2 regions of the Pectobacterium hainanensis genome follow, and region 1 is predicted to be linked to the other one. Evidence: riboswitches for the same ligand, from Rfam matches in the RefSeq annotation. Region 1 holds a riboswitch; the other holds the start of a gene.
The links. Region 1 has a riboswitch for thiamine pyrophosphate ahead of thiB (thiamine ABC transporter substrate binding subunit). Riboswitches for the same ligand answer to the same signal wherever they lie in the genome.
Positions count from the first base shown of each region.

Region 1 (5,778 bases):
GCCGGACGATCAATTGGGCGCCTGTATAACGCATATTTATATCCTTCATCAGGGCCGGTGCGTTTTCAGAGCGGGGAGGTAGAAACAAGAAACCCCGCTCGGCTAGCGCCGGCGGGGTTTGGAATCTTTCGCTTGATTCGGAACCCGTTACGGCGCGCTGCCGACGACGACCACCACGACTGCCACGCGCACGACGACGACCGCGTCAACATGCGCGGTGCTTAGTAGTGCTGAGGTGGAAGAGGAATAGTGCGTCACGGGAATCCTGTTATTAACGTTTAAGTAACCTATTCATATAAGCATAGGTCGTGAAAAAGACACAATACCTACAAGGGATAAAACCCTAAAATTTGTATCAGATCACATTTTTTCAGCGAGGGGCAATTCCCAATATCCGCGCCGCAGGCGTTGAGCCTTCCTGAAGGGCGCGAGTTGGGCCATCATAGCCAATCTTTCCATCAACGATCAGCACGGTACGCTGTGCGATGCGGACGGCGTCATCCAGATTGTGGGAGACCATGAGCAGGGTGAGTTGGCGTGTCTGACACATGCTATCGAGCAGTTCCAGCATTTCTAGTCGTAATGCGGGATCGAGCGCAGAAAACGGTTCGTCCAGCAGCAAAATCGGGCGTTGGCGAACTAGACAGCGTCCCAGTGCTGCACGTTGACGTTGCCCTCCTGAAACCTGTGAAGGGAGTCGGTTGAGTAACGCCGTTAATCCGACGTTATCCGCAATTTGTCTTAACGTCTTTTGTTGTGTGTCGTCCAGACGAAGCCCGGGGTTCAGACCTAGCGCAATGTTTTGCTCAAGGGTCAGATGAGGAAAAAGGTTATTTTCCTGAAACAGGATCGAAACGGGGCGCTTAGCCGGTGGCGTATGCAAATGTGATTCGCCATTCAGGCGCAACGAGCCACTGTCAGCCATCAGAAAACCGGCAATCAGGTTCAGCAACGTACTTTTCCCTGCCCCGCTGGGGCCGAGAATGGCGACGCGTTCGCCTGATTGAACGTGAAAATCAAAATGCATGGGAACGTGTTGATAAAGATACGTCAGCTTATCAAGTGCGATCATGGCGACCTGCCAGTTTTTCAATCAGGGTGAATAATACAAAGCAGATAAGCATCAGCAACAGGGCAGTAACGGCACCGTCCGCGCTGCGATAGGAACCCATTTGCTGATAAAGATAAAAAGGTAACGTGCGGAATTGCTCGCTGCCGAATAGGGCGATAATGCCAAAGTCGCCGATCGATAAGACACAGGCAAAGGCCAATGCTTGCGCCAGCGGTTGTTTTAGTGCAGAGAGTTCAATGATTCTCAATCGCCGCCAGCCCTGTAGATCCAATGACAAACAAAGCTGATTGTAGCGTTCAGCGACATCGTACATCGGGTTTTCCAGTACTTTAAGCGCATAGGGGATCGCCATGAGCGCATTGGTCATCACAACTAACGCGTAAGGAGAATCCGGTAATCCCACCGTATTGTTAAACAATAAAAAAAATCCGGTTGCCAGTACGATACCTGGCATCGCGAGGATCAACATACCGCTTAGATTCATCAGCTGACCGTACAACGTTTGTTGGCGCAACTTCAATTCTCTGCTGCTCCAGAGCAGCATCATCGTTAGGATGATACATAACAGCCCCGCGCTTATTGCAATGCGCAGCGACGTAAACAGGGTTTGCCATAAGACGGGTTGTTGCAATACCACAAGGAGCGACAGGTTAACGCCATCCACGATGACGGCCAGTAGCGGTGGGATGACTAAAAGTAATAACGCGCTAATTAGTAGGCTGTCACAAAGCTGACTATACCGACTGTCTTGCGGGTTACGCCACACCAACTGCTGAGTGTGACCAACAGGTAAAATACGTCCCAATCGCTGACTGAACAGCATGAGTCCGAGACAGCAAACCATCTGGATCAATGCCAGTAATGCCGCGCGTGAAGGATCGTAGTCAAAACTAAGGGCTTGATAAATGGCGAGTTCGATAGTGGTGGCTCGTGGACCGCCGCCAAGAGACAACACAGTAGCGAAACTGGCGAAACACAGCATGAAAATAAGCGCGGCGGTTGGCAGAATTTGTCTGCGCAGCGCAGGCCATTCGACGAGACAAAAGTGCTGCCAGCCGTTCATGCCCAATTGCGCGGCCAACTGGCGTTGTTCGGTTGCGATACTTTCCAGCGTTTGTAATAACAAACGAGTTGCCAGCGGCAGATTAAAGAAAACGTGCGCCAGCAGGATCCCTTGCAGACCATAAGGTGAGAATGGATAGGGAAGCCCTAAAAATGTCAGGAGTTGTGCCAGCCATCCTTGACTGCCATACACGCTGAGCAGACCAAATACGGCGACCAACACGGGAAGCACCAATGTCATGGCGCACAGTCGCATTAGCCAGCGGTGGCCGGGAAAGCGGCGTCGGTACAATGCTCTGGCAAGAAATGTGGCCGGTATGGTTGAGAATAATGCAGACAATAAAGCCTGCCAAAAGGTGAAACGAATGACATGCCACAGATAGCTGTCATGCCATAGCGTTTCCCACTGACTCTCGGGAGCCTGTAGCCAGAGCGCCCCGAAAGCCAGCGTAGCGACAGTAATGAGCAGCGCAGCAGCCAATAGTCCTGGCCATACGCTGCCTGCTGTCAATGACTGACGGCGCGTTGCCATGCCTGAATCCAGCTATTCCTTTTTTCTGCGACCTGTTGGGCGCTGTATTGCAGTGATTTTTCTGGAACGGGCAGTGCGGCAAACCCAGCGGGCAACTCGGTGGATATCACCGGATACATCCAGTTGGTCGTGGGGATCGCCTGCTGGAATGTCGGACTTAATATGAATTGCATAAACCGTTTTGCCAGTTCTGGCTGCTTGCTGGCGGCTAACTGACCTGCGACTTCAATTTGCAGGTAATGCCCCTCGCTGAAGTTGGCCGCCGCGTAATTTTCTTTTTTCTCTTCAATGATGTGATAAGCCGGAGACGTGGTGTAACTGAGGACCAGATCGGCCTCGCCTTTCAGGAACAAGCCGTAAGCTTCACTCCAGCCTTTGGTCACCGTAACGGTTTTCTTTGCCAGCTTTTGCCATGCCTCGGGGGCCTGTTCGCCATACACTTGTTGCATCCACAGCAGTAACCCCAATCCCGGCGTACTGGTGCGTGGATCCTGATAAATCACTTTCCATGGTTCGGCACTGTCGATCAGTTCATGCAAACTCTTGGGCGGATTTTTGAGTTTCTCTTTGTTATAGACGAAAGCGAAATAACCGTAATCATAGGGCACGAACGTTGCATTACTCCAACCGCCGGGCACTTTAAGCGCACGGGTATCAACACTATGTTGGGTAAACAAGCCGGTTTGTTCCGCAGCCTGCAACAGGTTATTGTCTAATCCCAGAATGATGTCCGCTTTACTGTTTTTACCTTCCATACGCAGTCGGTTCAATAACGATGCGCCATCTTCCAGCGCGACAAAATTGAGCTCACATTCACACTCTTTTTCAAAGGCGGTTTTAATGACCGGACCAGGCCCCCATTCGGACGCGAAGGAATCATAGGTATAGACGGTGAGCGCAGGTTTGGCGAAAACCGGTGCGGAAAGCAGTAATAAGCAGGGCAGGCTTTGTCTCAGCAGGATGGCTGAACGTTTTAATAATGATGTCATGAACACTTTGCACTCCTGAAAATCATAGGGTGGCAAAGGATTTTGAGTCAGCGATGAGCACTCTCAAATCCCTTCGCCGGTATTAACCGGATCAGGTTCGACGGGTGTTTTCTCAGCGAAAAAGCGTTACGCCGCGGTCTATCCTGTGGCGAAACCTGTTCCGCACCCCGTTGAGAACGAGTCATTGTAAAGGGTTCAAGGTCGCAGGGAAAGGTTCTCAGTTTTCCGGCGGCACAAACCAGGCCGATTTGAAGTCAAACCAGCCCAGCATGTTCATACGAATCCCGCGCATACTGCGCTGACCTTGCAATTGCAGCCAATGATGGAGCAAAGGATGTAACTGACCGCTGTTGACCAACTTATCGCACCACTCTGCGATAGGAAGCGCATGGGTACGCCATTGGTGCGCATCCTGATGCAGATCGTCATCCAGACAATGTTGCATCAGTGGTAGCTCATAAAGCATGGCGAATAGCGAAAATTCGAGGGGAAGGTAGCAGTTCACGCTACTGAACCAAATATCACTTTCGCTGTTTCCCTGATACCAGTCTTCGTAACTGACGGTTTGAACGTGTAGATGGACATCATGCTTTGCCAATAGTTTACGCATGATTTCACTCAATATTTGGTATTCAGGATGCGCCTGATAAAAGGTGAGTGTGACGTGCTCAAGGCCGTGGGGTTTGGGTAATGGCGTACTGGGCTGTTGATGATGCCAGCGAGGAAGTAGGCTGTAAGCCGGTGACCAGTCTCGCTGATGGGCGGCATCGGCATGGCTTAGCAGCGCAATGGGGTTAAATACCTGCCAGAGCCAACGACGAATGTCAGGATGTTTGGCTAGCGGCGAGCGTTTATCAAACATAATGAAATAACAGCCTTCTTCCATCCTGCTTTCCAACTGTTCGTGACGGGAATCATCGGACTGCACTTTGACAGAAACGGGCATTTCTTCCGGCTCATCTGGTAATACCCAGATATTGACCTCGTCAATAAGCGCTCGATAACCATAATAGTCATCAAAGGCACGTATTTTCATATGGTTGTTGTTATTGCTGACAACGGCGTAAGGCCCGGTGCCAATCGGGTGTCTGGCAAAATCGGGCAGCGTTCGCCATTCCTGAGGCAGGATCATGGCCGGCACACTGCCAAGCAGCCACGGTAACCAGTTATCGTCACTCTTTAACCGCACGTCGATGACAAAAGGCATAGGCGAGGTGACACTGTCGATATGACAAAACAGAGGGAGTTCCGCTAGCCGGGTCAGTGAGGTGATGACATCATTCATCGTGAGCTCACGTCCATGATGAAAACGGATTGACGGGCGTAGATAAAAGCGCCAACGCAAGGGTTCCAGTCTCTGCCAGTGATGTGCCAGATCGGGTTCCAGTTCCCCGTTTTCCTCATTTATATTGGTTAATCCGCTGAATATTTGTCTGGCGATATGCATTTCTGAGCGTCGTAGCGCTGAACCGGGCAGTAAATTACGCAATGGCCGGTAATACAGGATACGCAGTATATGTTTGCCTTGACGAAAGCTACGACCAAGATGGGACAAGAGCATTTGGCGTACGGTTTCTTTGTCACCGACAAGCTGAACCAGTTGATCGATACGATCTTGTTCCAATAAATCCTCTGCCCGCTGCTCTTTCAGCGCGAGACCGGTATAAATGAACGAAAGCTGTGAGCGTTTTCCTCTGCCTGCTTCTGCCTGCCAGGTTAGCCAACCCTGTCGTTGCATTGCCCCCAACAGTGAACGGATATGACGGCGCGAGCAGCTTAATATGGCCGCCAGTTCTTGCAGTGTGGTATCGGTCGATTGCCCTTGAAAGTGTTGCCACAGGCGAATGAACTGCTGTTGAAGACGGTTGGAAGACATAAAAGAGGAACTCCCGGTCTTAAAGTCATCAATTTATCTTTCCCTATATTACGCTGATACTTTTGCATAATGAAAGCGTGGAGGTGGCTGATGGCGATTTCCCAACGGTATGCATTCTATCGTGATTATTTCGTGGCATGTCGGGCAACGTGGTTACGTTGGATATCTGTTCAACAGCGAATGGCGTTATTGCAACAGGTTACCCAGTGGCAAATTGAATCCTTGTCGGAAGAGGAATACCGCCGCT
Region 1 is NZ_JBJYIN010000005.1:263,403-269,180, reverse strand. It holds gene ilvB (acetolactate synthase large subunit) at 1-34, opposite strand, end outside; gene thiQ (thiamine ABC transporter ATP-binding protein ThiQ) at 371-1,072, opposite strand; gene thiP (thiamine/thiamine pyrophosphate ABC transporter permease ThiP) at 1,059-2,666, opposite strand; gene thiB (thiamine ABC transporter substrate binding subunit) at 2,642-3,655, opposite strand; TPP riboswitch at 3,706-3,835, opposite strand; gene sgrR (HTH-type transcriptional regulator SgrR) at 3,873-5,531, opposite strand; gene sgrT (glucose uptake inhibitor SgrT) at 5,622-5,778, shown strand, end outside.

Region 2 (5,778 bases), on a different contig from region 1:
GCTTATCGCAGTGACGTATCACGATGTGAGTGAATGGTAACACGATCGTTCTCATCCCATTCCCGACACAACACCACAGTATCCTCAATGAGGCGGCGAGCTACCGTTCCTGGTGGTGGTAAAATGGGCAAACGATCATAGCGAAACCAGGCCGCATCACGTAACTCTTTCGGATCGTGCTTGATATCTCCACCAGCATAATCGGCCATAAAAGCCATCATCAGTGAATGGGGAAAAGGCCAGGGCTGAGAAGTGATATAACGCAGGTTCTTAATCTGAATTTGGCTTTCTTCCATGACTTCGCGAGCAACAGTCTGTTCCAGCGTTTCTCCGACTTCAACAAACCCTGCTAGCACGGTGTACATGTTACCGCGATGGCGCTGATGTTGTGCCAGCAGAATCTCACTTCCACGACGAATAGCCACAATGATACAGGGCGCAATTTGGGGGTAATAACGTTCTTTGCAGTGGTGGCACAAACAGGCCAGCTCGGTTTTACTCGGTACCATCTCGTGACCACAGTAACCGCAAAAACGATGGGAGCGATAAAATTCAGCCAGTTGGATACCGCGTCCCGCTAGCTGGAACAGCCCGGCATCTTGCTCAATAAGTTGTCGGACGGAGGTCATCTCACTATCTCGATGCTGACACACAAGCCACACAGGTAAGCCCTGCCATTCACCGATGATACGTCCTCTCGCATCCTGTAATGACCATGATGCTGCGGTTCCCTGCGGTAGTTCTCCCTGAGGCAACCAGATTTGCCCAGCATCACTGACTACCCACCACCCACTTTCATCACCTTTTAACGTTTGTTCCATATCTTTTTATTGCTCCACTCTCACTTCACTGGCATTTTACACTCTGGGTGATGACATAAGTTTTATAACTAATATTTCAGTTATTTCTTACCGTTCACGGAGTCAACAATGCTAAACCAGTTACAAAGCCTGACTGAATACGTTGGTGGCAATAATGCGTTAATCGACCAATGGCTACAAGCACGTAAGCAGCTTCTTGTCACGTACTATCATCTGGTTGGCATCAAGCCGAATAAAGACACACTCTCACGTCTGGATGAAGAAGCTCTGGATCATTTTTGTCAGAATCTGGTGGATTATCTTTCGGCGGGTCATTTTCATGTCTATGAAAAGATGCTACATGAAGCCGCCATTCTCAGTGAACAAAAACTGGCTCGTTCAACCCAGCTTGACCATGCATTACAAACCAATACCCAGCAAATCATGACATTTTACGATAGCAGCCTGGTCACGGCTATCGATCATGATAACTGTCTTGAATTCCAGCAAGCGCTTTCTCATGTTGGCGAAGCGCTGGCTGAACGTTTTACGTTAGAAGACAAGATGATTCGACTGGTATTTGATAATTAACTTTTATTGCCAGTGAAATCATTTTGTTATCACTAATCATGTGATCTATCTATCACTGATATGCCGACACGCTTTGACATGGTGGTTTTGTCGTCATACAGTGTCGTTGTTGTAATCAGCCCGTTAACACTAGGGCTATCTTGTCGGAGTGCCTAGCGTACTTCCGTTCTTGACATTGTTGAGAAGGGAAAGACACAGGCTGAGACCGTTAATTCGGGATCCGCGGAACCTGATCGGGTTAATACCTGCGAAGGGAACAAGAGTAATTCGTTTCATTGCGCCATAGATAGCGTTGATCTAAATACGTTTTTTATGCGACCTGATACCCATTATTACTCCCTCCGTCTCCAGACAAGCAATTTTCCCTTTACGTCTTATAGGAACTTGCTATGTCTACAGAACCATTATTATCAAAACCGTCTAAAACTGGCCGTCGTGAGCAACGTGCAGCCGCCCAGCAATTTATCGATACACTACAAGGAATGGCATTCCCCAATTCTCAGCGAATCTATCTGACCGGCTCGCGAGAAGATATTCGTGTCCCCATGCGTGAAATTCAACTTAGCCCGACATTGGTGGGTGGAAGCAAAGATTCACCGCAATATGAACCAAACGAAGCCATTCCAGTTTATGACACCGCGGGCCCTTACGGTGACCCCGCCTCACACCCCGATGTACGTATTGGTTTGAGAAAGATCCGGGCTAACTGGATCGCTGAACGCAACGATACCGAAGCACTGGCAGGAGTAAGCTCCGATTTCACTCAGCAGCGCCTCGCCGATGCGGGTTTGGATCACCTCCGTTTCGAGCATTTACCGCATCCGATAAGAGCGAAAGCAGGAAAACGCGTCACACAATTACATTATGCTCGCCAGGGCATTATTACCCCGGAAATGGAATTTATCGCGATTCGTGAAAACATGGGACGAGAGCGAATTCGCGGTGAGGTGCTACGCCAGCAGCATCTAGGGCAAAGCTTTGGCGCACATTTACCCGAGAACATTACGCCTGAATTTGTACGACAGGAAGTCGCCGCAGGACGGGCCATTATCCCCGCTAATATTAACCACCCAGAATCAGAGCCCATGATCATTGGTCGGAACTTTCTGGTTAAAGTTAACGCCAATATCGGCAACTCGGCGGTCACGTCCTCTATCGAAGAGGAGGTGGAAAAGTTAGTCTGGTCAACCCGTTGGGGCGCGGATACGGTGATGGATCTCTCAACCGGTCGTTATATCCATGAAACCCGCGAATGGATTCTGCGTAACAGCCCGGTTCCGATTGGTACGGTCCCCATTTATCAGGCATTAGAAAAAGTGAATGGCGTGGCGGAAAACCTGAACTGGGACATGTTCCGCGACACGCTGCTGGAACAAGCAGAACAAGGCGTGGACTATTTCACCATTCATGCGGGTGTGCTGCTACGCTACGTGCCAATGACCGCCAAACGCCTGACCGGCATTGTGTCTCGCGGCGGATCTATCATGGCAAAATGGTGTCTGTCGCATCATAAAGAAAGTTTTCTCTATGAACACTTTCGTGAAATTTGTGAAATCTGTGCCGCTTATGATGTTGCGCTCTCACTGGGTGATGGATTACGTCCAGGTTCAATTCAAGACGCTAACGACGAAGCTCAGTTCGCCGAACTGCATACGCTGGGCGAGCTGACCAAAATTGCCTGGGAATACGACGTACAGGTGATGATCGAAGGCCCTGGACATGTACCGATGCAGATGATCCGCCGCAACATGACCGAAGAGTTGGAGCACTGCCACGAAGCGCCGTTCTATACGCTCGGCCCGCTAACCACGGATATCGCACCAGGTTACGATCATTTCACCTCTGGCATCGGCGCCGCGATGATCGGCTGGTTTGGCTGCGCCATGCTCTGTTATGTGACACCGAAGGAACATCTCGGTTTACCGAATAAAGAAGACGTTAAGCAGGGGTTGATTACCTACAAGATCGCCGCTCACGCCGCCGATTTGGCGAAAGGTCATCCCGGCGCACAAATCCGTGATAACGCCATGTCGAAAGCCCGCTTCGAATTCCGCTGGGAAGATCAGTTCAATCTGGCGCTCGATCCCCAGACGGCCCGTGCTTACCACGATGAAACTCTTCCTCAGGAATCCGGCAAAATCGCGCATTTCTGTTCCATGTGCGGCCCTAAGTTCTGCTCGATGAAAATTTCTCAGGAAGTGCGTGATTACGCGGCAAAACAGGAAGCCGAAGCGAAGCCTATTGAAGTCGGCATGGCCCAGATGTCGCAGGAATTCCGCTCTCGCGGCAGCGAACTTTACCACAGCGCAACAAGCCTGCTGACGGAGGAAGGAAAATGACGAGTCCTTTAACGGATACGCCTTTTGCACCAACAGAGCAAAAACTGGGGCTCTATCCGGTCGTCGATAGTGTGGAATGGATTAAACGTTTACTCAGTATCGGTGTAAAAACCATTCAACTACGAATTAAAGACCTACCTGATGAGCAGGTTGAACATGATGTTATCCAGGCAATCGAGCTGGGCCGTCTTTATCACGCTCGGTTATTTATTAATGATTACTGGCGGTTAGCAATAAAGCATCGCGCTTATGGCGTTCACCTGGGGCAGGAAGATCTCGATACCGCTGACCTGAGCGCAATAAAAAATGCAGGGCTGAGACTCGGCCTTTCTACCCATGACGATCGCGAACTCGCCCGCGCAATCGCCGTCAATCCGTCCTATATTGCGCTGGGGCATATTTTCCCCACGCAAACCAAAGAGATGCCATCCGCGCCGCAGGGGCTGGCCGAACTCACGCGACACATAACCGAACTGCGAGATCGCTTCCCCACCGTGGCGATCGGTGGGATCAGTACCGATCGCGTTCCTGCGGTATTGCAAACGGGCGTTGGCAGTATTGCCGTCGTCAGTGCCATCACCAAAGCATCTGATTGGCGCCGGGCAACAACGACACTACTCGACATGATCGAAGGGAGGGCCGGAGGCGATGGCAAATAATCATGAGAGCAAACACGATGGACTAAGCGATGAGGAATTCTTGCGCTACAGTCGCCAACTGCTACTGGAAGATATCGGTCCAGAAGGACAGGAAAAGCTCAAATCCAGCACCGTATTACTGGTTGGTCTGGGAGGGCTAGGCGCGCCGGCGTCAATGTATCTCGCCGCCGCCGGTATCGGTACATTGCTGTTAGCTGACAATGACAAGCTGCACATCAGTAACCTGCAAAGGCAGATTCTCTACCGCACTAATGATACGGATAAGCCTAAAGCAACGCTGGCGCAACATCAGTTACAGGCATTAAACCCACAAACGGAATACATTGCGCTAACGGAAAGACTCACAGGCTCCGCATTACACCGTGCAGTCGGCCAGGCTGATCTCATTCTTGACTGTAGTGACAATATGGAAACACGTCATGCCGTTAACGCGGCCTGCGTTCAAGCCAACAAGCCATTGATTAGCGGCAGTGCCGTCGGTTTCAGCGGCCAACTGCTGGTCCTTACCCCTCCCTATCAACATGGCTGCTACGCCTGCCTGTATCCCGAGGCAACCGAACCGCAAAGGAACTGCCGTACCGCCGGCGTTCTTGGTCCTGTCGTCGGCGTAGTGGGAACATTGCAGGCACTCGAAGCAATAAAGTTGCTGGCAGGATTACCTTCCGCATTGAACGGAAAACTGCGGCTATTCGATGGCAAACAGCAGAGCTGGAATACCTTGCAATTAACCCGCGCAGATCATTGCCCGATATGTAGGACTTCTGCATGAACATTACATTGAACGATCAGATTATCGAGCTGGATAGCACTGTGACGATCGAGACGTTTCTTATGCAGATAGACCGACTTCAACCAGGTACGGCTCTTGCCATCAATCAAACCATTATTCCGCGCGACACCTGGGCTCAACACCTGGTGCAGGACGGTGATGATATCTTGCTTTTTCAGGCAATCGCAGGAGGATAATATGCTGCAAATTGCTGATACAACCTTTACATCCCGGTTACTTACTGGCACCGGAAAATTTGCCTCGCCAGACCTGATGATGGCCGCATTAGCCGCATCGGGTTCTCAGTTGGTTACCATGGCGATGAAACGCGTTGATTTAAAACATGGCAACGACGCGATCCTTGCACCTCTCCAACAACTTGGCATCAAACTACTACCCAATACTTCAGGTGCAAAAACCGCAGATGAAGCAATCTTTGCAGCCAGGTTGGCGCGTGAAGCATTGGGGACACATTGGGTGAAATTAGAAATCCATCCAGATGTGAAGTATCTCCTGCCGGACCCAATTGAAACGCTGAAGGCCGCCGAGCAATTGGTTAAAGATGGATTTACTGTATTGCCCTACTGCGGTGCCGACCCGGTACTTTGCAAACGTTTGGA
Region 2 is NZ_JBJYIN010000027.1:6,919-12,696, forward strand. It holds gene nudC (NAD(+) diphosphatase) at 3-821, opposite strand; gene rsd (sigma D regulator) at 930-1,391, shown strand; TPP riboswitch at 1,526-1,664, shown strand; gene thiC (phosphomethylpyrimidine synthase ThiC) at 1,781-3,730, shown strand; gene thiE (thiamine phosphate synthase) at 3,727-4,389, shown strand; gene ACKPVM_RS19725 (HesA/MoeB/ThiF family protein) at 4,379-5,158, shown strand; gene thiS (sulfur carrier protein ThiS) at 5,155-5,355, shown strand; gene ACKPVM_RS19735 (thiazole synthase) at 5,357-5,778, shown strand, end outside.
Region 2: another riboswitch for thiamine pyrophosphate. It lies ahead of thiC (phosphomethylpyrimidine synthase ThiC); the one in region 1 lies ahead of thiB (thiamine ABC transporter substrate binding subunit).